4 regions of the Rheinheimera baltica genome follow, and region 2 is predicted to be linked to each of the others. Evidence: predicted binding sites of a transcription regulator. Region 2 holds the regulator's gene; each other region holds the start of a gene.
What was found. The regulator sigma-54, encoded in region 2, starts transcription at its own class of promoters, with help from an activator protein. The targets are predictions, from matches to a motif close to TGGCANGNTNCNTGCTT.
Positions count from the first base shown of each region.

Region 1: the regulator sigma-54 is predicted to act here: its motif matches at 2,777-2,793, upstream of ORJ00_RS12525 (DUF1328 family protein).
Region 3: the regulator sigma-54 is predicted to act here: its motif matches at 2,164-2,180, upstream of ORJ00_RS13960 (PEP-CTERM sorting domain-containing protein).
Region 4: the regulator sigma-54 is predicted to act here: its motif matches at 4,080-4,096, upstream of ORJ00_RS10590 (flagellar basal body rod protein FlgF).

Region 1 is NZ_JAPJDY010000007.1:43,705-49,856, forward strand. It holds gene gspD (type II secretion system secretin GspD) at 1-207, opposite strand, end outside; gene gspC (type II secretion system protein GspC) at 235-1,191, opposite strand; gene hslR (ribosome-associated heat shock protein Hsp15) at 1,363-1,776, shown strand; gene hslO (Hsp33 family molecular chaperone HslO) at 1,788-2,636, shown strand; gene ORJ00_RS12525 (DUF1328 family protein) at 2,847-3,023, shown strand; gene ORJ00_RS12530 (hypothetical protein) at 3,053-3,247, shown strand; gene ORJ00_RS12535 (diacylglycerol kinase family protein) at 3,308-4,951, shown strand; gene ORJ00_RS12540 (sigma-54 interaction domain-containing protein) at 4,948-5,895, opposite strand.
Region 2 is NZ_JAPJDY010000003.1:340,782-346,933, reverse strand. It holds gene lptC (LPS export ABC transporter periplasmic protein LptC) at 1-370, shown strand, start outside; gene lptA (lipopolysaccharide transport periplasmic protein LptA) at 360-845, shown strand; gene lptB (LPS export ABC transporter ATP-binding protein) at 842-1,564, shown strand; gene ORJ00_RS06950 (RNA polymerase factor sigma-54) at 1,614-3,116, shown strand; gene hpf (ribosome hibernation promoting factor) at 3,143-3,430, shown strand; gene ptsN (PTS IIA-like nitrogen regulatory protein PtsN) at 3,438-3,911, shown strand; gene rapZ (RNase adapter RapZ) at 3,908-4,777, shown strand; gene ORJ00_RS06930 (HPr family phosphocarrier protein) at 4,774-5,043, shown strand; gene ORJ00_RS06925 (Na+/H+ antiporter subunit G) at 5,050-5,415, opposite strand; gene ORJ00_RS06920 (K+/H+ antiporter subunit F) at 5,425-5,694, opposite strand; gene ORJ00_RS06915 (Na+/H+ antiporter subunit E) at 5,688-6,152, opposite strand, start outside.
Region 3 is NZ_JAPJDY010000008.1:67,041-73,192, forward strand. It holds gene ORJ00_RS13950 (RDD family protein) at 1-851, shown strand, start outside; gene ORJ00_RS13955 (tetratricopeptide repeat protein) at 1,048-2,034, shown strand; gene ORJ00_RS13960 (PEP-CTERM sorting domain-containing protein) at 2,215-2,853, shown strand; gene ORJ00_RS13965 (DUF2589 domain-containing protein) at 3,063-3,602, shown strand; gene ORJ00_RS13970 (DUF2589 domain-containing protein) at 3,658-4,341, shown strand; gene ORJ00_RS13975 (hypothetical protein) at 4,392-4,601, shown strand; gene ORJ00_RS13980 (endonuclease/exonuclease/phosphatase family protein) at 4,606-5,286, shown strand; gene putA (bifunctional proline dehydrogenase/L-glutamate gamma-semialdehyde dehydrogenase PutA) at 5,639-6,152, shown strand, end outside.
Region 4 is NZ_JAPJDY010000005.1:254,215-260,366, reverse strand. It holds gene ORJ00_RS10620 (chemotaxis protein CheV) at 1-110, shown strand, start outside; gene ORJ00_RS10615 (CheR family methyltransferase) at 127-960, shown strand; gene flgB (flagellar basal body rod protein FlgB) at 1,033-1,434, shown strand; gene flgC (flagellar basal body rod protein FlgC) at 1,437-1,862, shown strand; gene ORJ00_RS10600 (flagellar hook assembly protein FlgD) at 1,874-2,629, shown strand; gene flgE (flagellar hook protein FlgE) at 2,648-3,970, shown strand; gene ORJ00_RS10590 (flagellar basal body rod protein FlgF) at 4,129-4,875, shown strand; gene flgG (flagellar basal-body rod protein FlgG) at 4,912-5,700, shown strand; gene flgH (flagellar basal body L-ring protein FlgH) at 5,712-6,152, shown strand, end outside.

The DNA of each region.
Region 1 (6,152 bases), on a different contig from region 2:
CTGTGGGTCAACAATAATGGTTTTTTTCAGGTTCATACCAACAATATTGATAAACTCATTTATGTCGGTGCCTTTAAAATTCGGCGAATACATTACCTCTTCCTGCGCTACCACAGAGGCAGCGGGAATAATTGCGGTAAGTGCAGCGGCCACCAGCATACTGGCCAGTGAGCGGCGGGAGAAAAAAGAAGATTGCCCTGATTTCATTAGTGAATAACCAATTAGTTTTATTATTTATTGTGACAGGCTTACCAGAATATCTCTGATCTCACCATCGCGTTCTATTTTAATAGCGGCTTCTTTAGCATCACGTAATTCATTAATTACGCTCATTGCCTGCTGCATATCGTTCAATGCTATACCGTTTATTTCTACCGCTAAATCATTTGCCTGCAGCCCCATTTGCGTAAACAAGCTGGGATCTTTCCCTGGCATCAACCGGTAACCCGCCAACTGGCCGTTGGCGCGATAAGGCGACACCCGGATATAGTCGAAAAACTTCATTGGCTCCGCCATCAGCTCTTCGCGCGCCGCCTCAAATTGCTCACTCACTTGCAACGGCTGCATTTCCATTGGTTCTGCAGCGGGAGCCATATCTTGTTGCACCGGCTCTTCGTTATAAGGTTCGTCAGCGCGGCCTAAACCGGCGTTGGCTTGGGCTATTTTGGTATACTCCATACCGTCAAGCATCAAGGTTTCATAACGACCGGCTTGTTGTAATAACACCCGGTCTGACAACACCTGCTTTAGAACTGCATTAGTACCGTCTATTTTGTCATTAACCGCATAAGTAGATTCAATTCCACGGCTTTCAATAATGGCACTGCCTTGATCCGGATCTGCAGCCACAGCCACTAAGCCCGTTAGTTTTACGTTGAGTTGCGTCTTAGGTGCCTCAGTAATAACCGGTACCACTTCTTTTTTCTCTGCCTCAGCGGAGGCTTTACCAAATAGCGCAAAACCGGTTAAAGCCGTCAGCTCTACGTTATTACGATTATTTGCTTTCGCCATTGGGGTCATGGCTGGTGGCAGAGTCATTGATGCAGGCTGCGGCAACACTTGCCAGCTTAAACGCGCCAGCAACCATGCCAGTATAATAACCAACACCAAATTCAGCGCTTGCTGCACCCGGTTTAATGGCACTTTCTGCAGTTGCTTGGTCAATTGCTGCGTGTTTAATAACGACTTCATTGCGCACTTCTATTTTATGAGAATAAATTATCTTACCCAGTTGTCTGTCAACCAACAAGCGTGGCCAAACATTTTACAAGGTATTAACCAACTTTTTTTTGACTTTCACGCCAAATTACCTGCTTTGGCCCTATAATAGCGGTCTTAGTTCGACAACCGCAGTTATATATTATGTCGTCAGTAAAATCATCATCGCAATCTAACAGCCCAACGTTACGGTTAGATAAATGGCTATGGGCTTGCCGCTTTTATAAAACCCGCGCTTTGGCGAAAGAGATGATCGAAGGCGGTAAAGTACATTATAATGGCCAGCGCTGCAAAGCCAGTCGAACAGTAGAACCTGGAGCAATGGTTAGATTAACCCAGGGAACAGATGAAAAAATTGTCACTGTGTTAGCATTATCGGAAAAGCGCTTAGCCGCGCCACTGGCACAAGCGTTGTACGAAGAGACTGCCGATAGCATAGAACAGCGGTTAAAAAGAGCGGAACTGAGAAAGACTAATAGCCTGTTTGCACCGCACCCCGACACCAAACCTGACAAAAAAGAGCGGCGTAAACTACTCTTGTTAAAATCGCAGCAGTAATAGAGAACAGCATGAATGTAGATAATTTATATCGATTTTTATTTCAGCACAAAAACGTACGCGGCGAGCTGGTACAGTTGTCATCCAGCCTCGACCAGATGTTACTGCATCACGATTATCCATTACCCGTAAAGCAGCTGTTAGCTGAACTGGTTGCCGCAACCAGTTTACTTACTGCAACGCTAAAATTTGAGGGCGATATTGCCTTACAAATTCAAGGTGATGGCCCGGTAAAGTTTGCTGCCGTTAACGGTACCAATGCGCAGCAGTTTCGCGGCGTGGTGCGGATGCAAGCCGAAATCTCTGGTACCAGTTTTCGTGAACTAATCGGCGAAGGTTACTTATTAGTAACCATTACACCGCAACAAGGTGAGCGCTATCAGGGTATAATTCCATTAAGTGGCGACAGCTTAACCAGCACACTAGAAGCCTACTTTGCCCAATCTGAGCAACTACCTACGCGTTTGTATTTGTATACCGATTTTCATTCAGAGCAATGCCGCGCAGCGGGTTTTATGTTGCAGGTATTACCGGTAGACCAGCAAAAAGCCAAAGCCGATTTTGACGAGCTGGTAATTTTGGCAGACACGCTAACGCAAGACGAAATGATTAACCTTGAAGCCGAACAGCTACTGTATCGTCTTTTCCATCAGGAAGAAGTTGAGCTGTTTACTCCGCAAACGGTCAGTTTTGTTTGTGGTTGTTCCAGAGAAAAATGTAGCTCAGCCATAGTTAGCTTGGGTAAAGACATAATTAACGAACACATTGCTGAGGGCAAGTTAGACATAAGCTGCGAATACTGTAATAGCACCTATCATTTTGATAGTGCCGACTTAACAACCCTATTGCAGCAATTGTAACCTGCCCCGGCTGTAATTATGAAAGAGTTACCGATATGTCGGTAACTCTTTCTCATTTCAAAGCCCTACAAATTCCTCACCGCACTCTCCCACACAAAAAATAAGTTAAAATACAACAAGTTAAATTAGTTCAGAGATTTTGGCACACCTTTCGCTTAACCGAATAAGTGATATTAACTATCTGTGCGTAACCGCACTAAGGAGAACATTATGCTGGGCTGGGCTGCAACATTTTTAATTATTGCACTGATCGCTGGCGTACTGGGGTTTGGAGGCATCGCAGGTGCAGCAGCAGGTATAGCAAAAATTATTTTTTTTATTTTTATCGTGTTACTCGTTATTTCATTACTGGTAAACGCGCTGCGCGGTAAAACGCCCAAACTGTAATTTCAAAAAACACAAAGAGGAAAATTTCTATGACATTGACCAACGTAATTGCTCGATTAGCTATTGTAACAATGCTGGCACTGTTCGTGATGGCCTGTGAAGATAATCACGCTGAAGAAGCTGGCGAAACCATCGACGAAGTAGTAACCGATGCTGGCGACAAAGTTGAAGATTTATGTGAAGATGTAAAAGATAAGGCAGATGCTAAAGACAAAGACTGCTGATTTGTAGGTGGTAACAATCAAGTGTTGTTACCACCTTAATTCCCTGGAGCCATTTCTGATATGATTCAAGCCTCAGTTTACACCTTACTGGCACTGCTCAGTGCCACTGCCAGCTGGCTGATACCTTCTTTGCTGTTAAAGCTACTATTCGCTTGGACCGCCTTGTCTTTAGCTGTAGTGAGTTCTGCCTATTGGTTTAATACCGCAACAATATTTAGAAAAAGGCATGATGGCAGCCTGCCTTGGTTCAGTCGCTGGTTATTTATACCCTTTTTACTTGGGGCAGGACTATATAACAAACTCGCCAGACGCTTTGACACTGTGCCATCAATACAACAGGTAAGTCAGGGGCTATATTTAGGCGCGCGTTTAACGGCCACCGATATGGACCGCCTGCAGCATCAACGCATAACCGCCGTGCTGGATGTGACTGCAGAGTTTGCCGCTCTGGATCAACTAACTCAGTTACCCGATATGTATTACCTGAACATCCCGGTGTTAGATCATGCCAGCCCAACAACCAAACAGTTAAAACAAGCGGTAGAATGGCTGCAAAAACAGCGAGCAGCAGGACGAACAGTACTGGTACATTGCGCCTTAGGCCGTGGCCGCTCGGTTTTAGTATTAGCCGCCTTTTTACTTAGCCGGCACAATAGCCGCAACGCTGAACAAGCCGTGGCGCTTATAAAGCAAATTCGCCATACGGCGCGGCTTAACAAGCGCCAGCTTTCAACATTGCGCCAATTTGCTAACAACTTTGAAAACCAACCGCCAAAACCGGTGTGGTTAATTGCTAATCCGGTTTCTGGCGGTGGGAAATGGGCCGCGGCAGAATCTGAAATTGTCAGCTTATTATCGCCTTTTCTGCAGCTTAGCATTCACACTACCAGTAAAGACTGCACCGCAGAAGCGCTGGCCCAACAAGCGTTGCAAGCCGGTTGCCAGTTGGTTATTGCCTGCGGGGGTGACGGTACAGTGACAGAAGTCGCGTCAGTATTAACCGGCAGCAACGTTCGGCTGGGCATTATTCCATTAGGCACAACCAATGCTCTCAGCCATGCGCTGTGGGGGCTGAAAGCGAAATTACTGCCAGTGCATTCAGCCTGTTTAAACATCATCGATGGCCAAAGTCGCGCCATAGATACTGCCCGCTGTAATAATAAGTTGATGTTGCTGTTGGCCGGTGTTGGCTTTGAGCAGCAAATGATTGCGGCTGCTGACAGAGACAGCAAAAACCAGCTTGGTCAGCTGGCTTACCTAAACGGGTTGTGGCAAGCAGTACAGGCCAACCATATTCAAACCTTGCTGGTTCAGTTTGATCAACAGGATGAACAACTGCTAAATACCGGCAGCCTGGTGGTTGCTAATGCTGCCCCGCTTACCACTGTGCTCGCACAAGGGCGCGGAGCACCTAACCTCGCAGATGGTATGCTGGATGTCACCTGGTTAACCAGCGGCAGCAATGACAACAGCTTGCTTAGCCTGACAGAGCTGGCACTGGCAGGGTTAACTGGCGTTAGCCTGAATGCCGCCAGCCAACATTGTCAGGCCCGCCGAATACAAATCCGCCGAAAGGACCAACAAGCATTACACTATGTTATTGACGGTGAGCTATACAGCGATAGTCGTTTAGATATTACTATTGCGCCCGCGTCTTTAAATGTGATGTTGGCAGACGTAGAAGAAAAGGAACACGTTGCTTAAGGCTCGGTCTGCTGGTATTTTTCCAATTTGTTATACAGTGTTTTAACACTGATGCCCAATTGCTGTGCGCTGTCTGTTTTATTACCGGCATTCTGCTCAAGGGTATTTAATATAGCGGCTTTTTCCAGCTGTTCCAGCGGCACACCGGCAGGGACCTCGTTCAACTCGGTTTCTGTTGTATCTGCCAGCGCCATCTCCAGCAACAAATGATCTGGTTCGATCATTTTGTCTGCCAAAATATAGGCCCGTTCAACAGCATGCTTTAACTCCCGCACATTACCCGGCCAGCGATGCTCTGCTATCAGCTGTAGCGTTGCCGTTGATAGCTGTTTTTGTTGCTGTTCCTGAGCATTGCGATAGGCAAGAAAGTGTTGCGCCAAGCCGACAATATCGTCATTACGGTCACGCAGCGGCGGCACAACAACCGGAAACTGTGCCAAACGAAAATACAGGTCTTCCCGCAGTAGCCCATCACTAATAGCCTGTTGTGGATCCCGGTTGGTTGCCGCCACAATCCGCACATTAGCTTGTCGACATTTATCACTGCCTACCGGCCTATACTCACCGCTTTCTAACACACGCAACAGCTTAACCTGTTGCTCAATCGGCATCTCTGTAACCTCATCGAGAAATAACGTGCCACCTTCTGCCTGGGCAAACACCCCCTGATGATCCCGCAGCGCACCGGTAAATGCGCCTTTGGTATGGCCAAATAACTCACTGTCAACTAACTCCGGGCTAAGTGCGCCGCAATTAATAGCAATAAAAGGCTGTTCTGCACGGTAACTGGCTAAATGCACTGTATTTGCAACCAACTCCTTGCCGGCACCAATTTCGCCTACGATCAAGATATTTGCTTCGGTTACCGCCACCTTACGCAAGGTACGGTAAAGTTTAAGCATCGATCGGGATGAGCCCACCAGCAGGCCAAATTGATCTAACATACTGTTATTGGCTTTAACCTGCTGTTGCGTTTTACAGGCAGAACTGATTGCAGTACAGCTCTGGTATCAACATCAACATACAACGTTAACCACAGAGACTGCACAACCGCTTGCCTTATTTGAACTTTACAGCCTGTTACAAAAACAACTTAGTGCGTTAAAACAGCTTACCTTATTAATGCGCAGCTATAGCGCCAAAATTAGCTTGGCGCATCTTACTGCAGCATTACAAATAGCCTGCGACCAATTACCTGCAC
Region 2 (6,152 bases):
TGAACGCCTTGAGCATTTTGAGCTACTTGGATTTACTCAGTTTGAAAAGCCTGTATATACGCTGTATAACAACCAACACCAACCTAGCTGGCAAGCCAGCAGTCAGTATGCAGTATGGTTCCCACAAGACAAGGTTATTCTGGAGCAACAAGTGAGTATCGATAGCCTGGAGCCTAACGAACTGATAGAGCGAATCGAGACGGAAAGACTTGAAATGTTGTTTCCTGATAACAAATTGAAGAATAATCAACCCGTGTTGATTCAAGGGAAAGGCTTTTATATTAAAGGTAGCGGTATTGACGCCGATTTAAGCCAAAAAACTTTTCAATTATTACAGCACGAGCACACGGTATATCAAAATGAAGACTAACCTTATTGTCGTTTTATTTCTTACCAGCATGTCGGTGTTTGCCGCTGAGCCGGACTATGCACAGAAAATCCAAATTGATGCAGATAATCTGGTTTCAATTGCAGAAAACGTAGCAACCTATCGTAGCAACGTATTGATCACTCAGGGATCAATGCAAATGAAAGCAGATCAACTAGAAATAAATGCCAGTGCAGGTAAAGGCAAAGAAGTTTATGTTGCAACTGGCACCCCGGTGCGTTATTCACAGCTTCTTGCCGATGGAAAACCGGTTACTGCATCAGCGGCGGAAATGCGCTATGAACCCTCGAGTCGCACGCTAACATTGACCGGCGATGCAGAACTAACGCAAAGTGGTAGCGTGGTAAAAGCATCGGTCATCAGATATAACGTCGAAAAGCAACAGCTTAGCGCTGAGAGTAACGAGACCAAGCGTGTAACAACAATTTTCACGCCTGAGGAAAAAACTAATCCATGAAGTTAATCGCATCACATTTGGCGAAAAGCTATAAAGGGCGCCAGGTTGTTAAAGATGTCAGCCTGGAAGTTAACGCGGGGCAAATTGTCGGTTTACTGGGGCCCAATGGCGCGGGTAAAACCACTACGTTTTACATGATTGTCGGCCTGGTACCTTCAGATAAAGGCAGTATAAGTCTGAATGATAAAGACATTACATTCGACCCGATTCATACCCGCGCCCGACAAGGTATTGGTTACTTACCGCAAGAAAGTTCGATTTTTCGCAAACTAACTGTGCACGACAATTTACTTGCGATCTTACAAACCCGTAAAGACCTCAGCCGCACCCAACGTGAAGAAATCGCGGATGACCTGTTAGAAGAGTTTCATATCGGTCATATTAAGCACAGCCTGGGCATGAGCTTGTCCGGTGGTGAACGTCGCCGTGTTGAAATAGCCAGAGCACTGGCTGCCAATCCAGCATTTATTTTGTTAGATGAGCCTTTTGCCGGCGTTGACCCTATTTCAGTTTTAGATATAAAAAAAATTATCCAGCACCTTGGCCAACGGGGTATCGGCGTATTAATAACAGACCATAATGTACGCGAAACCCTTGATGTGTGCGAAATTGCCTATATTGTTAGTCATGGCGAGCTCATTGCAGCTGGCCCACCACAAGACGTACTGGCAAATCAAAAGGTTCGCGATGTATACCTCGGTGAGCAATTCAGGCTATAGTTAGCCAAAATAACTCACAGCGTGTCATTCAGGAGAACGGTAGAAGTAGATGAAGCCCTCTTTGCAACTTCGCTTAGGACAGCAGCTAACCATGACGCCACAATTACAGCAGGCAATACGCCTACTGCAATTGTCGACGATTGAGTTGCAACAAGAAATTCAGGAAGCACTGGATGCTAATCCATTGCTTGAAGCAGAAGACGAATACGATAGCTTTTCTGCCGACCCCAAAGACACCAAAGACAACGCAGAACATAACACTGCAGACAATGACAGCTCTGGTGACGATAACCATTCTGACGACAGCTACGAGCCCAACGAACCAGACAGCAGCGATTCCATGACTGAGCAGAATATCCAGGAGGATTTACCTCTGGATAATAACTGGGACGATTTAGTAAGTGCAGCTCCAGTGAGCGCTGGAAGCGGCTCTGGCGAAGATGATATGGTGTATCAGGGAGAAACCAGTGAAACGTTGCAAGATTATTTGCGCTGGCAAATGCAACTAACACCATTTTCAGATACCGACCTTGCCATCGCACAAATTATTATTGAAGCTATTGATGACAATGGCTTGCTAACCATCAGTTGTGACGACATTCTTGAATCACTTGGGCTTGACGATATAGAAGCCGATGAAGTTGAAGCCGTCATAAAACGCATTCAACTTTTTGACCCTGTAGGTGTAGGCGCTCGTTCGGTACAGGAATGTTTGCTGGTTCAGCTGCGTCAATTTGCCCTAGATACCCCGTTTTTGGAGGAAGCACGGAGTATGATTCGGGATCATACAGAATTTTTAGCCAATCGTGACTTTCGTTCTCTCATGCGTGTGACTAAACTCAAAGAAGATGAGTTAAAGGAAGTGATGCGGCTAATACATAGCCTGAACCCACGACCTGGCGCTGACGTCATCCGTGAAGAACAACAATACGTTGTTCCTGATGTCAGTGTCATTAAAGTAAAAGGGCGTTGGCAGGTTGAACTAAACCCTGACGCTATGCCCAAAGTTCGAATAAATCAGCAATATGCTGCAATGTCGCGAACCGCTAAGAACAGTGCAGACACCCAATTTATCCGTTCTCATCTGCAAGAAGCGAAGTGGTTTCTAAAAAGTCTGGAAAGTCGGAATGAAACACTGTTAAAAGTGGCTAATTGCATCGTGCAACAGCAACAAGCGTTTTTTGAGCACGGCGAAGAAGCGATGAAACCGATGGTGCTTAACGACGTTGCAGAGATGGTTGGAATGCACGAATCCACCATATCTCGAGTAACGACGCAAAAGTATATGCACACACCAAGAGGTATTTTTGAACTTAAATTCTTCTTTTCCAGTCATGTTAGTACTGAGAGCGGTGGCGAATGTTCCTCCACTGCAATTCGCGCATTTATTAAAAAATTAGTGGCGGCAGAGAATCCGGCCAAACCGTTAAGTGATAGTAAAATGGCCGAGATTCTGTTGGAGCAAGGTATTAACGTAGCACGGCGTACCATAGCCAAGTATCGTGAGTCCTTGTATATCCCACCGTCAAATCAACGCAAGACCTTGCTGTAAATAAGCCTAAAAGAAGGAATATGTCTATGCAAATCAATCTAACTGGTCGCCATGTTGAAATCACCACAGCCTTAAAACAATACGTAGACAGTAAATTTGCCAAACTAGAACGACACTTTGATCATATAAACAATGTACATGTGATCTTAAACGTGGAAAAATTAAAGCAGATTGCTGAAGCCAAACTGCATTTAACCGGTGGTGAAGTCTTCGCAATATCTGAAGATGAAAATATGTATGCTGCGATAGACCAGCTGATAGATAAACTAGATCGCCAGGTTATCAAGCATAAAGAGAAAATTTCCCGACACTGATTAGAAGATGATGAACTTAACTTCAATGCTTGCCGAGAACTGCACTAAAAGTGCAGTTCTTTTTAACAGCAAAAAACGCATTCTTGAATACATTGCTGAACTGGCGCACCAACAACTTCCAGAAATGTCAGAGTACAGTATTCTAGAAGCCCTGATGACACGAGAAAAACTGGGTTCAACCGGTATCGGGGGAGGTATAGCCATACCACATGGCAAACTAAAATGCGTAACAAAGCCAATATTAGTGTTTGTCGTCAGTAAAGAAGCCATCCCATTTGATGCTATTGATAATCAACCGGTTGATATATTCTGCGCTATTATGATCCCAGAAGAGCAATGTCAGGCGCATTTGAGCACACTGGCAGGTATAGCCAAGTTACTCAGCCAAAAAGAATTAACTAAAAAAATTCGTCATGCTGACACTAACAGCCAGTTATATCAGCTACTCATGGAATACAGTGCTTTGGAAACTGAAAAATGAAACTTTTGGTTGTCAGTGGTCGTTCCGGTTCGGGTAAGTCAGTCGCACTGCGTGTAATGGAAGACCTTGGCTACTACTGTGTTGATAATATTCCGGTAAATTTATTACCTACGTTGGCAACAACCGTGATGGGGCAGTACGAGCGAGTTGCAGTGAGTATAGATGTACGCAATTTGCCACAAGACCCTGACGAGCTGGCGGAAATTTTGTCTTACCTGCCACGTAAGTTGGACTTAACCATTCTGTACCTTGATGCCGATCACGCTAGCCTGATAAAGCGCTTTAGTGAAACCCGCCGCTTGCATCCGCTGTCGCATCAGGCGATGTCGTTAGACGAAGCTATATCACAAGAACAGCAATTATTAGACCCGATATCCAGCCGCGCTGACTTATATATCGATACCACAGATTTGAACGTGCATCAGCTAGCAGAGCAGCTGCGTGAGCGTATTTTAGGACAGAAGTCTGGCCGCTTAGTGATTTTATTTGAATCTTTCGGCTTTAAATATGGTATTCCCAAAGATGCAGATTTTGTATTTGACGCGCGTTTTCTGCCTAACCCACATTGGGAGCCTGATTTAAAACCATTAACCGGACTAGACCAACCAGTAAAAGACTATCTGGCATCTGAGCCTGTAGTAGCAAAATATATATGGCAAATTAATAGTTTTATTAGTACCTGGTTACCCCATTTAGAGCGGAACAACCGCAGTTACCTTACTATTGCAATCGGTTGTACCGGCGGACAACACCGTTCAGTATATATGGCTGAAAGTTTGGCAGAAAGTTACCGCAGCTCGCGTGATGATGTTCAAATTCGCCATCGTGAACTCGTACGCCATCACCACAAGACAGATACTGTATGAAATGCAGTGAAACCGTCACAATAGTTAATCAGCTTGGATTGCATGCCCGTGCTGCAACCAAATTAGCACAACTGTGCCAAAAATTTTCATGCCGTATTGAGCTGGTACAAGAAGAAAAAAGCGCAGACGCCAGCAGTGTGTTAGCACTATTAATGCTGGCCAGTAGCAAAGGCAAAACATTGCAAGTTTGCACCAACGGTGAGGACGCCGAGCAAGCACTCAGCGCGGTGGTGGATCTCATTAAAAACGGTTTTGACGAATCGTAAATACCCTTAAGGCTTTTTCCTGTCGTGGGCTTTTCGCTGAGCTGGCTCTATTGTCTCTAAACCCCGGGTTTTGCTAATCGCGGTTAACTTATGATGTAACGCCGTTTTAATTAGCATATGCGCACTGATAGGTGCGGTAATAAGCAGAAATATGGTAATTAACAGCTCATGGACACTCACTTCGCCGGTTAAACTGAAGAAAAAAATAGAACCGAGTAAAATCCCCCCCATTCCCAGCGTTGTAGCCTTAGTAGGGCCGTGCAAACGCATAAAAAAATCTGGCATTCTGGTTAAACCAATAGAGCCAATCAATACAAAGCAGCCGCCTAGCAGTAAGAAGAACGCCACCGCCCATTCCATCCAATGTTGCATCAGTGTCTCCTATTCAATAATATCGCCACGTAGCAAAAACTTGCACACCGCTACGGTACTGACAAAGCCTAACATTGCGATAAGTAATGCTGCCTCAAAATACAGCGGCGATCCCATTAATAAGCCATAAAGAATAATCAAGGCAATGCTGTTTATATACATTGTATCCAGCGCTAGTATACGGTCAGGTAAGCTTGGGCCGCGCAATAAACGCCATAGATTAAGAAGTAACGCGATACTGATCATGGCGAATACCAACATAATCACCTTATCTAGCATTGAAAAATCTCCTTTAACGGCATTTCATACCGCTGCTTAATTGATTCAATCAGCTCAGTTTCATCTGTTAAATTAAGCACATGAATTAACAGGTAGCGCTGAGGCATTGGCTCACCTTCAACAAATAACTCAGCACTTGGGTACACTTCTGCGCTCACCGTTCCTGGTGTCATAGATACGGTACTGGCTAATATAGTAATCGGCAAATTATGTTGTAAATCTAACGGCACCCGCACAAAAGCGGGGTTTAAACGCCTTTTCGGGCCTAAAATAAGCATAGACACCTGAATGTTGGCCGTCACAATATCGGCAATAACGAGCAGAATATAGCGTAGCGCTAATAATGGCCGCTCTATTAACGGTTGAGGTTCGCGAAAACGTAAAGTTAATAGCGGAATTAATAATGCCAGGATAACCCCAAAAAACAGATGTACGGCTTCAATACTCTGGTTTAGCAG
Region 3 (6,152 bases), on a different contig from region 2:
GTAGGGCCTTAGCCATAAGTATAGACGGGGTATTTATCGCTTTGCTGGCTGGCGGCGGCGTCACTTTTTTTACACCACTATATCTTTATCTGGTTTGGCGCTGCCATGCGCTGCAAAATATAAAAAGGCGCAACATTTTACTGCTGTTAATGCCGCTAATGCTGGTGTTTGCCTACACAGAAAATAACAACGTAGATGAAGACACTGTTATGGACATAGCATCCGCAATTGAGCTGAGCACGGCGGCTATTGCAATTGGTAATAATTGCGATGAAAAATGCGCTGACACCAAAGCCAATGAGCTGATTTCGGCACTGCAAAATGAACAACTAAGCAATAGCCAAGCCGAGGAAACACTAACAGACTTGCTTGCAAACTCAGTACTTAGCGCAGAGCAGCAACAACAAAAACTCACGCTATTGCAGCAACGTCGGGCTACACTTTCAGACGCACGCAAACTGTTGGTGCAACAGGCACCGTCAGAAACTTCAGCCGCACCTGCAAAGCTAAACTGGTGGCAAAAACTGCAACAGTCTGATCATAGCGTGATGAAATGGGCTCAGGGTATATTGGCAGATTTAGGCATCAGCTTTGGTTGGGCTGTGGCGTACTTAACGGTGTTTACCAGCTGGAATAACGGCCAAACTCCGGGTAAAAAGCTACTGGGTATCAAGGTAGTGCAACTGGACAATAAGCCGTTGTCATTGTGGGGCGCTTTTGGTCGTCAAGGTGGCTATAGTGCCGGTTTGGCTACCGGGCTTTTGGGGTTTTTCCAAATTTACTGGGACCCAAACCGTCAAGCCATTCAGGATAAACTGGCTGACACCCTGGTATTACGCATAAAAAACTAATCACGCCAGGCAACCCCCTTAGCGGGTTATTGTTAATCAGAAAGGTGGTTTTGTCATTGCAGTGTACCAAACCACTTATGTCAAACCGGCGCTTTTGCTTTTTTGATGTCGCGTTATTATACCGCTATAGTCAAGGTTTAAACCAACCGCTACGAGCGTCATTTTGTTAAAGTGTTACGTGCTAATTTGCACATTAATGACAGTACCCTGTTCGCTTGCATTTGCAACAGATGCGTCAGCAATTTTAGACGAAGCTGAAGATTACCTCACCGTTAATCCTGCACAAACACTTAGCTTGCTGGAAAGCTTTAACACCGCAGATAAATTGCCTTTAGAGCAAGTACTTCGCCGACACGTATTGGTACTAAGAGCAGCAGTACCAACAAGCAAAATGGATTTATTACTACAAACTCTGGAACTGGTTTTCCAACATGAACAGCAGCCGTATTTTCAACAGCAGCTTACCTCCATTAACAGCGCATTAGGTATTTGGTTGCGTCGCAATCAATATCTGCATGATGCCCAGCTTAGTTTTGAATGTTCGTATAAATATGCCACTACAGATAAACAACGACTAACGTTAACAAACAGCATGGCGTTAGTGGCACGACAGCTTAACGATACAGAAAAAGCCCGCGAGCTATTTAGCCACGCGCTTATGCTGGCTAAACAGTCTGAACAGACAAATGTTGTGGCGATGGTAGAAAATAATCTGGGACTACTGGCGCTGGACGCTGGAAAGTTTGCTCTGGCAGAGGCGCACTTGCGTGAAGCGCTCAAGCATTATCAATCGATTAGTCAACGTGCCGGGCAAATATCGGCAGGAACAAATCTCTTAGCGTCCTTTTTACTACAGCAACAGTTTGATAATTTTCAAGGACTTTACGGCCCAACTGCCACGCTTGCTGCAAGCTTTCCAAATGAAAGTAAGCAGGCGCTGTTGTTCTGGTTGGACACCCGTTTTCAACAACAACATGGTACGGTTGTCACTACTGAGCAGCGCTTAGCTCTGCTGGAAGCTTATGACAAACTGGAAGATGATAAAGTTAGAACGTTGATCTATCACCACGTTGCATCCTATCTCGGTGTTAATGTTGCTCTACCTCAACCACCAATAAATAAGGTATTCGAACGTCCATGGTTCCAGCTCGTCAAACAGTGTGAATGGCCACACGCTTCATAATACGCTCAATTTCTAGTGGGCTTAGCACTTAGCAAAAAAACTGACACAATTGTCAGATAAATTTACACAACACCTAGCAATGCGATAACCAAACAAAAAATATCATTATAAAACAAATGGATAAACTAGTGGCGCGAAATTTGCAGCTTACTAAACTTTTGTCGATATAGGGATATTTACATGTATAAGTTGTTGTTAGGCGCTGCACTGGCCTCTGCTTTATTCGTATCAAATGCTCATGCAGGTCTAATTTATGAGCAAGGCCTGGAAAGTGTTGCTACAGGTCACAACCCGTTTAAATACAATTTTAGTTATGATGATTTTACCTTAGACAGTAGCTATGACATTAGCCGTATTACGGTTAATGCTTTTGCGAATTTTGGTAACTTAGACAATATCGGCAATATGGATTGGGAAATTCGCTCCGTCTTAAACGGCCTTCCTGGCGGTATATTGTTTAGCGGCAATGTGGGTTCTGTTGCTAAAAATGATACTGGCTTAAATTTCAGCGGTTGGGATTTAGTTGATTACAGTATCGATGTAACAAGCTTTAATTTAATGGCTGGAAGCTACTTTATTGGTCTTAGAGCCAATAACGCACAAAATGTACACCTAACCTTAATTAATAATCGGGTAAATATTACCGAAGCCCTTGTTGCTAATGGCTCTGGCTATACTGGTTATTGGGGCGGCAGAGACTTCGCTTACCGGCTTGAAGGTGAGCCAGGTGTAGCGTCAGTACCGGAACCCCTTAGCATTGCATTGCTTGGTCTGGGTTTAGCGGGTATTGGCTTTTCACGTAAGAAGAAAAAAGTCTAAGCTTTAGTAGCATACTTAAATATTTTTATAGAACCTCAGCAAGTCTGAGGTTTTTTTATGCATACGATGCGCATTCAAGCGGATAAATTTATTCTCCAACAAACAGATGATTAAGTTTTTACATTAATCTGATATTCACTTTTCTTGCTTTTTATTTGCTATTCCCCTGCCAAGCTAAATATTCTTTGAATGCAAGGTGTGATAAAAAAATGCTAAAGCTGAATGGATTTATAGCGGCAATTCAACAAGCCATAGAAACAGCTTCTGATGCTGTAGCAAAGGAAAACGTCAAAATTCTCACCAGCTATTTTGATGAAGTGCCGATGCGTCAATCGCCTGAGGAAAACCCAAAAAATAATGTCAAAATTGAGCCATTTTTAAATTTTGATCCCAAATCAAATAAAACACAGCTCATTCCTAAAATGGTGGCCATGACGTACCCGCGTGAAACGGCTAAAGGCATCGTTGAACACCAAGTGATGGTACCGCTTATCTCCCTCGCTCCGATTACCACACTACAACCTACCGAAATGACAGTAGAAATTGATTTAGAGTTTTTAGAAAGAGATGACGACATTATTGTTGGCTTTCCTCAACTGAAAAAATCCATGTTTGGCGGTGAAAAAACTCAAGACAACAAACCTAACGCCAAACTCACGATGAAAATAACAACAACAAACCGCCCCGCGGGAATAAGTGCTGTGATTGAAGGGTATGACAAAGTTGTGCGCGCGCAAATACCAAGTTAGAGCGTTCCCGATCACATTGTGTTGATCAACATTAACCAGCAGAAGGAAAGACAATATGGCAGATACATCAAATGGTCCAGCCCTGGTCTCCATGGCGCAGCAGTTTACCGGTTTACCTATGGGCTCATTAATTGGTGGCCCGTTAATGGCCGCAGCAAAAGCAAATCAACAAATGGCGCTAACCCAAGTTGATTTTCTAATGAAGACCTGTTTTACCCAAGCATCAAGCACAAGCGGGGGTAAAACGGATGCTAAAGTTTACCAACCAACAATGATTGAAATGCAGTTAACCCGAGGGGTGATTACACCAGGAGCAAAAGCAGGTGATCCTGCTGTAATTCAAAATATAAACTCAACGATTAAATTACCACTATTAACTATCTTACCGCTGAATTCACTAGCGGTTGACAACGTCAACGTCAACTTTGTAATGCAGGTAAACAGCAGTTACAGCGAAGACCACAGTGATACCAGCTCAGAGTCTACTCATGCAGAAGGCAGTTTTGACGCCAAAATTGGCGGATTTTTATGGAGCGTAGAAGTAAAAGGCAGCGTATCGCATGATAGCTCAAGCAGCACCACCAACAGTACGCACTATCAAAAAAGTAACTCAGCGACATACACAGTAGATGTGCATGCCGGGCAACTCCCTTTACCACCTGGTGTCGGTGTCATTATACAAGCCTATACCAACAACATTACACCGATAGAAATGCCTGCTCAAGAAAAAGCAGCCTAGACACGGAGGGCATCAGCAAGCTGATGCCCGCATTATATGAGGTAATTATAATGAATACGGTAACAATACAATGCCCACATTGCCACCAGGGTTCCATTGCACTTGAACCCAGATTATTGCTTCAAGGCGCAATTTTTACTTGTTCACTCTGTGGTTCAGGCTTGTCTGTGGCAAATGAAACAAGCACACAGTTACTTGAACAAAGTCTTGATAAGCTGGAACAAATAAAACAGCATGCCCATGCTAAACCTTTGATGTAATGCCATGATCATTGCAAGCTGGAATTTAGAAAAAAATGGCCAATCTTCGTCTTTGGAGAAACAAAGTAAAGTCTCTGACTTTATTCACCAACTTTGTGCTTCAGATGGCCTTGGCGCAGACGTGCTGTTTTTGTGTGAAGTACATAGCGCACGCTCACTGGACTACATTAGTTTTCTGCAACAGGTGTATCCTGATTACACTATTCATACTGTTCATGGCGGCTACAGTAACGACTACGTTATTATGTTTCGTACAAATCAAACGATTCAGTGGATCCAGGATATTCCGCTGCGTTATTTGAATCGCAGCCTAAGCATTTTTTCCTTACAAGGAACCTATGTTGGTTTTGCACACTTTAAATCCGGGCAGACCAATTTAACGAAAAGCCAAATTGAATGGGCAGCCTTAATACTAGAGCACAATAGCACCTCTAATTGGCTCATCACCGGCGATATGAATTGGGATTACAGTAAGTACAACCAACTTGCTATGCCTGCAGGAGCACATGCTTATAGTTATTGGCAAGATTGTACACAGCGTAAAGGTGGTATTTTAGATTGGTGTATTGCGGGGAAAAATACCCAGGTTAGCGGCTTTGATTTGGCTAACCCTATGAAATGGAACCCGGCTTATTCAGATATGTCGGGGCCGGATCATAAACCAGTCGTTTATCAGGCAGACTAAGGCCTTATCGAAATGGCAACTTTAACTGATAATATTTTAACGTTTTCGAATGGACCTGTTCAACTAAACAATTATTAAGCAAAACGATTCAGCTCAACGAATCAGTAAAACATTTTACAGGCCATAGCCGCCGATATTACATAGCAACAACTACAACAAAGCCAAAATAGCAGCATTTTATGCTGCAAAACCAAATTATAGCCATGTTAATTATGGTTTTTACCGCAAAATAAACCAGCCAATTTTGCCGCATTTTCATTAGTATAGCCTCAAGGTTTTATGACCCTGATAGATAATTGCTCACTCGGCTTTGCACCTACTGTTGTGCTATGCCCCTGTTACAGGCTGACTTATGTTATTTAATGCTGATTTAACCACCCAATGCGCACTACGACAAAAAATTCGTGATTTTTACCGTATCGACGAGAATACCGTTCTTGATCACCTGTTACCTTTAGCGGAAGTCGGTGTAAAAGCCCGCAGCCGCGCCTGGGAGCGGGCACGGCAGATTGTCCATACTATTCGAAAAGATCAGGACGGCCAGGGTGGCATTGATGCACTGTTAAATGAATTTTCGTTATCTAGCGAAGAAGGCGTGGTTCTGATGTGTCTGGCCGAAGCCTTACTACGTGTGCCCGATAAAAGCACTCAGGAAGCCTTGATCCGCGATAAGTTAGCCAAAGGCGATTGGAGCTCACATTTAGGTAGCAGCGACTCCTTGTTTGTTAATGCTTCTTCCTGGGGGTTGTTAGTTACCGGTAAAATGGTGAATTACAACGATAAAACCAAGGCTAAGCAATTTGGCATACTGAAAAAAACCCTGGGCCGCTTAGGTGAACCCGTGATCAGAAAGTCAGTTAACTATG
Region 4 (6,152 bases), on a different contig from region 2:
GGGTGTTTAATCAGCAAATGGTGTCAAAAGTTGGCGCTGATGATTTTATTGCTAAATTTAATCCGGATGAGTTAGCCGAATCGGTACAAAAGTGGCTGCATGCCGATTAATAGTTAAGGACACCACGTGCCCAATAAAGAATTATTAGACAAAGAATATGTATTGTTCCGGGATTTTCTTGAACAGCAATGCGGCATAGTATTAGGTGAGAATAAACAATATCTGGTGAAAAGTCGTTTAGGGCCTTTGATGCAGCGTTTTAACGTTGCCTCTTTGTCTGAACTGGTGAGCAAAACACTCAGCCCATTTGAAAGGCAATTGCGCTCTGCCGTTATTGATGCAATGACAACCAATGAAACCTTGTGGTTTAGGGATAGCTATCCGTACGAACTATTAAAAAAACAAATTTTTCCCGAGTTGGAAAAAACGTGCCGTACCGTCAAAATTTGGTCGGCCGCGAGTTCAAGTGGCCAAGAGCCATACTCGATTGCTATGACAGCTATGGAGTATCAGCAAACCCGGCCGAGCGCTTTTAGTTTAGGTGTTCATATATTAGGTACTGACATCTCTAACACCATGCTGGAGCATTGCCAGCGCGCTGAATACGACGGTTTGGCATTGTCTCGCGGATTATCGCCTGAGCGGCGGACTAAGTTCTTTGAGGATAGCGGTAAGGGTATGATGAGAATTAAAGAACCCGTGCGTAAAAACGTTAACTTTCGTCATCTTAACTTACTTGATAGTTATACGTTACTGGGTAAATTTGACATTATTTTTTGCCGCAATGTACTTATTTATTTTTCTGCCGATGTTAAGGCAAAAATTATCCGCCAATTTGCTCAATCATTAAATCCGCGCGGTTATTTATTCCTTGGTGCTTCCGAATCGCTTTCAAGTTTGAACCAGGATTTTGAAATGCTGCGCTGCAACCCCGGTATTATCTACCGTAAGAAAACCTAACCCACCTAATTTCAGTTTTTGGCCTGAGTTTTGCATCGTGTTTGCCATCGTTAATAAACAGGTGGCAAAAAAATGGCAATCAGTTTTGAAAAAGCGTTTGGCATGCACCCTGAGGCTATGCTGGTTCGTGATCGGCGGGCTCAGGTGTTGGCCGAAAATATCGCGAACGCAGACACACCTGGCTATAAAGCCAAAGATATTGATTTTCAGCAGGCGCTAAATAACGCTAAGTCCCGACAGTCTGGCGCTATGTCGCGTACGCATGACCAGCATTTTAATATTTCGACTTCTTCGCAATACGACACTAAATTTCGTAACCCGGATCAACCTGATACGGGTGATGGTAATAGTGTTGATATCCATCGCGAGCGCAACGCGTTTATGCAAAATAGTCTGGAGTATCAAGCCAGTCTGTCGTTTTTAAACTCTCGTATTAGTGGCCTTAAAAAAGCGCTTACCGGCGGAGGACAGTAACGATGAGTGCATTTAAAATTTTTGACATTACCGGCAGCGGCATGACAGCGCAATCTGTGCGCATGAACACAACCGCCAGTAATATTGCTAATGCCAATAGCGTGAGTAGCAGCGTAGACCAGACTTACAGAGGGCGTCATGCTGTATTTGCAGCTGAATTGTCTGATGCAAAACGGATGCAGGGTGATGATAGTGTTGGTGTGAAAGTGCTGGGCATTGTTGAGTCTGATGCGCCGCTTAACGTTGAGTACGCGCCAAACCATCCGTTAGCCGATGAAAATGGCTACATCTACAAACCTAACATAAACATCATGGAAGAGATGGCGAACATGATTTCTGCATCACGTTCTTACGATACCAATGTACAAACAGCTGATGCAGCTAAGCAAATGGTGATGCGGACCCTGCGCTTAGGCCAGGCAAACTAAAGGCATAAATGATGACGAGTTCAGTAGATAGCAACTCCGCCCTAGGCGGCATGTACTGGGACAATACCAGTAAGGTTGAAGAAAAGAATAACGGGGCTTTGACGCAGGCAGATTTCTTTGCCTTGTTAACGCAACAGTTGGCGTATCAGGATCCAACGAAACCCGTTGAAAATGACCAGATGATTGCGCAGATGACCAATTTTACGATGGCTGATGGTATTGGCTCATTGAATCAGAGCTTTAAAGGTTTTGCCGAAAGTATGACGTCGAATCAAGCGCTACAGGCATCCTCTCTGGTTGGGCGTAGCGTGTTGACACAATCGGATGAGATTGTGTTTACCGGCGAAACCTTATCAAGGGGAAATATCGAACTTGATAAGCCAGCCACGATGATGAAGATCCGAATCGAGAACGATAAAGGGGAGTTGATACAAAGTTTTAGCGTTGAAAACCCCAAAGTAGGAAAGAACGAGTTCGTTTGGGATGGCACTACAAATGGTACAGGTAGTAACAGTACAACCCCTGATGATTCTACTGGAGAGACCGGCGCTGATGGCGAAGACGTTATCGATAGAGTTAATGCGGGTGTCTACAAAATTAAAGTAGACGTTAGTTATGCTGACGGTACAAACGGCAGTTTGCCCGTAAATGTTTATACGCCGGTTGGTAGTGTCAGCCTAAATGGCACTGCTGGAGGAATTATGTTGAACCTGATTGGACTGGGTGCAGTGAAATTGGGTGATGTGTTAGAGGTTTCATACACTTAACAGTGAGCTGAGGTAAATATGAGTTTTAATATCGCGTTAAGCGGCTTGGCCGCAGCACAAAAAGATTTGGACACCACGGCGAACAATATCGCCAATGTCAATACGACAGGTTTTAAAGAGTCGCGGGCAGAATTTGCTGACGTCTACGCTACGTCAATTTTCTCTTCTGGCCGAACTAAAGTGGGTGATGGTGTTGCTACATCATTGATAGCACAGCAGTTTAATCAAGGTTCGTTGCAATTTACCAACAATTCGCTTGATTTAGCCATTACCGGCGAAGGCTTTTTTGCCCTGACCCCTGATCGGCAGTCGCAAGATTTAACCTACACAAGGGCTGGTGCGTTTAAGCTTGATAAAGACAACTTTATTGTCGACAATAAAGGCAACTTTTTGCAGGGCTTTTCAGTCGATCCGGTGACAGGTGAAAACCAATCCGTCAGTTTAAGCACAACACAACCCATCTCTATTCCAACTTCTGCGGGTGCTCCCCGTGAAACCAGTAATGTTTTCCTTAGCATGAATTTAGATTCCCGCGCGGTTGAAACAGGGAGTATTGCTTTTGATCCAACTGATCGTTCAACGTATAACCATTCAACTTCTGTAACGGTTTACGACAGTTTAGGTGAGTCACACACTGTAACTACTTACTTTCGCAAGGTTGATACCACAGCGCCAGCTCCATCACAGTGGGAAACGCGTTTGGTGTGGGACGACAACGTTGCAACACCACCAGGTCCTAATTCGTGGTTCAGCGGTGATGATTTGTATTTTGATTCAAGCGGTAACTTCGATACCACATTAGGTGTTCCACAAATAGTACTGCCTTTGGCCGATCTTAACTTAGCCGCCAACGGGTACCTGAATAATGGTGCTCAGTTTGGTAATGATGTTGTGGTTAACTTCCGTGATGCATCAGGCGTGCGTTTACCTACACAGTATGCGGCAAATTTTGATGTAACCAATCTCAGTCAGGATGGTACAACAGTTGGTAACTTAACCGGGGTTGATATCGATGCGTTTGGTCGGGTATTGGCAAGCTACAGTAATGGTGACTCTACCTACCTGGCACAGGTTACATTAGTACGCTTTGCTAACGTGCAAGGTTTAAAGCAAGTGGGTAACACGTCCTGGAAGCAAAGTATTACCTCTGGCGAGCCGATTGGTGGCCAGGGTAATACCGGCACTTTTGGTGCCGTAAACGCGTCAGCGTTGGAGCAATCAAACGTCAATTTAACCACAGAGCTGGTTGACTTGATCAGTGCGCAACGTAACTTCCAGGCCAACTCCAGAGCGCTTGAAGTGAACAGTACCTTACAGCAGACAGTACTGCAGATACGCTAATTTTTGACGGAAAAAGCACCACCGCTTGCGGTGGTGCTTATTTATTAATGCATTAATAAATAATAACATTTTCGTAGTTCCGCTAAATTCCACCATAAATATCATCAGATGGCATCATTATTGCTTTATTACAGTAGATACTGTAAGCGGAGCACGTTATGGACCACCTTCTATATATCGCAATGAGCGGTGCTAAAGAAAATATGAATAGCATTGCGGTTCGGTCAAACAACCTGGCAAATACTGGCACTGTTGGTTTTAAAGCCGATTTTGAACAAGCAAGAGCCATGCAGGCTTTTGGTGAGGGCTTACCAACACGTGTGTTTTCGTTAACAGAACAGCCCGGTCAAAACTTTGACGCTGGTGCCGTGATTATGACTGAGCGAGAGCTCGACGTTGCGATTCAAGGAGATGGTTGGATTGCCGTTCAGGCGCCCGACGGAAAAGAAGCTTACACCCGGGGCGGCAACTTACAGATTACTGCTCAGGGTATGCTCGAAACCAGTAGTGGCTTACCAATAATGGGTGATGATGGCCCTATTCAGTTGCCTGTGCCACTTGCCAAGGTTGAAATTGGTAATGACGGAACGGTTAGCGTATTGCCACAAGGTGCTCCTGCCGGTGCTATTGAGATTGCAGGGCGGATAAAGTTAGTTCGGCCCGTAAACAGTGATATGGAAAAAGGCACCGATGGTTTGTTTCGTCGCAAAGACGGCCAAATTGCCGAAGCCAGCGCCGATGTGAGTTTGTTAAATGGTGCAATTGAAAGTAGCAATGTAAATGCAGTAGGTGAGATGACGTATTTAATCAGTTTACAACGGCAATTTGAATTGCAGGTGAAAATGATGAAAAGCGCTGAAGAGATGGATACGCAACAGAATCAGTTACTCAGAATAATTGGCTAATAGAATTATTACAGGGCGCAAGCCCGGGAGGCAAGCATGCATCCAGCTTTATGGATCAGCAAAACCGGATTAGACGCAAAGCAGCGTGATATTTCGGTTATTTCCAACAACCTGGCCAACGCCAGTACGGTAGGCTTTAAGAAAAGCCGGGCTATTTTTGAAGATCTGTTGTACCAAAACGTCAATCAGCCTGGTGGTGCATCGTCACAAAATTCTGAATTGCCCAATGGCTTAATGATTGGTGCAGGTACTAAGGTGGTTGCCACGCAGAAAAATTTCAGCCAAGGCAATATGCTTACCACTGATAACAGCCTGGATATGATGATACAAGGTCATGGCTTTTTTGAAGTTTTAATGCCCGATGGTACCACCTCTTACACCCGAAATGGCCAATTTACCGTTAATGACGAAGGTAGCTTAGTTACCTCAGGTGCGGGATATCAGGTGCAGCCAAACATTGTTGTACCGCCTGATGCACTGAGTATTAGCGTATCGCAAGATGGTCAGGTATCAGTGCAACTCCCAGCGCAAGCTGAACCAGCCGTATTAGGACAGTTAACCGTAACCAATTTTATTAACCCGGCTGGTTTAGAACCAACGGGTCAAAACCTGTTTCGTGAAACGGGCGCCAGCGGCGACCCTGTACAAGGTATTCCGGGCTTAGAAGGGCTTGGTATTATTGTTCAGGGCGCTTTAGAAACGTCCAACGTAAATGTAACGGAAGAGCTGGTTAACCTGATAGAAAGTCAGCGCGTTTATGAGATGAATTCAAAAGTCATTTCTGCCGTCGACCAGATGTTGGGCACGGCAATTCAGCAGCTGTAGCAGGAGGGGTTATGTTACGCTTTATATTTGTCATTAGTCTGGTGGGATTGCTTAGTGCTTGTGCATCATTACACGAACCGGCACAGGATGACCCATACTTTGCACCGCTAGTGCCGGAGCCAGCTTCGCGGCCTTTGGTGCAAACCGGGTCATTGTTTGCGCAAAATTATTCCAACAGTTTGTACTCTGACAATAAAGCGCGACATGAAGGTGACATTATTACGGTTGTGCTACGTGAGAGCACTCAAGCGAGTAAAAATGCGAAAACGGAGCTGAAAAAAGACAGTTCCACCTCCCTTGAACCAATGGTAGGGCTTAGCGGCCGCCCGGTATCAGTTGCCGGTAATGTGTTGCAATTGGGTGTTGATAGCACATCGGACTATAAAGGCGATTCTAAGGCAGACCAGAGTAACAGTTTAGTCGGCAACATATCAGTCAATGTGTTGCAGGTG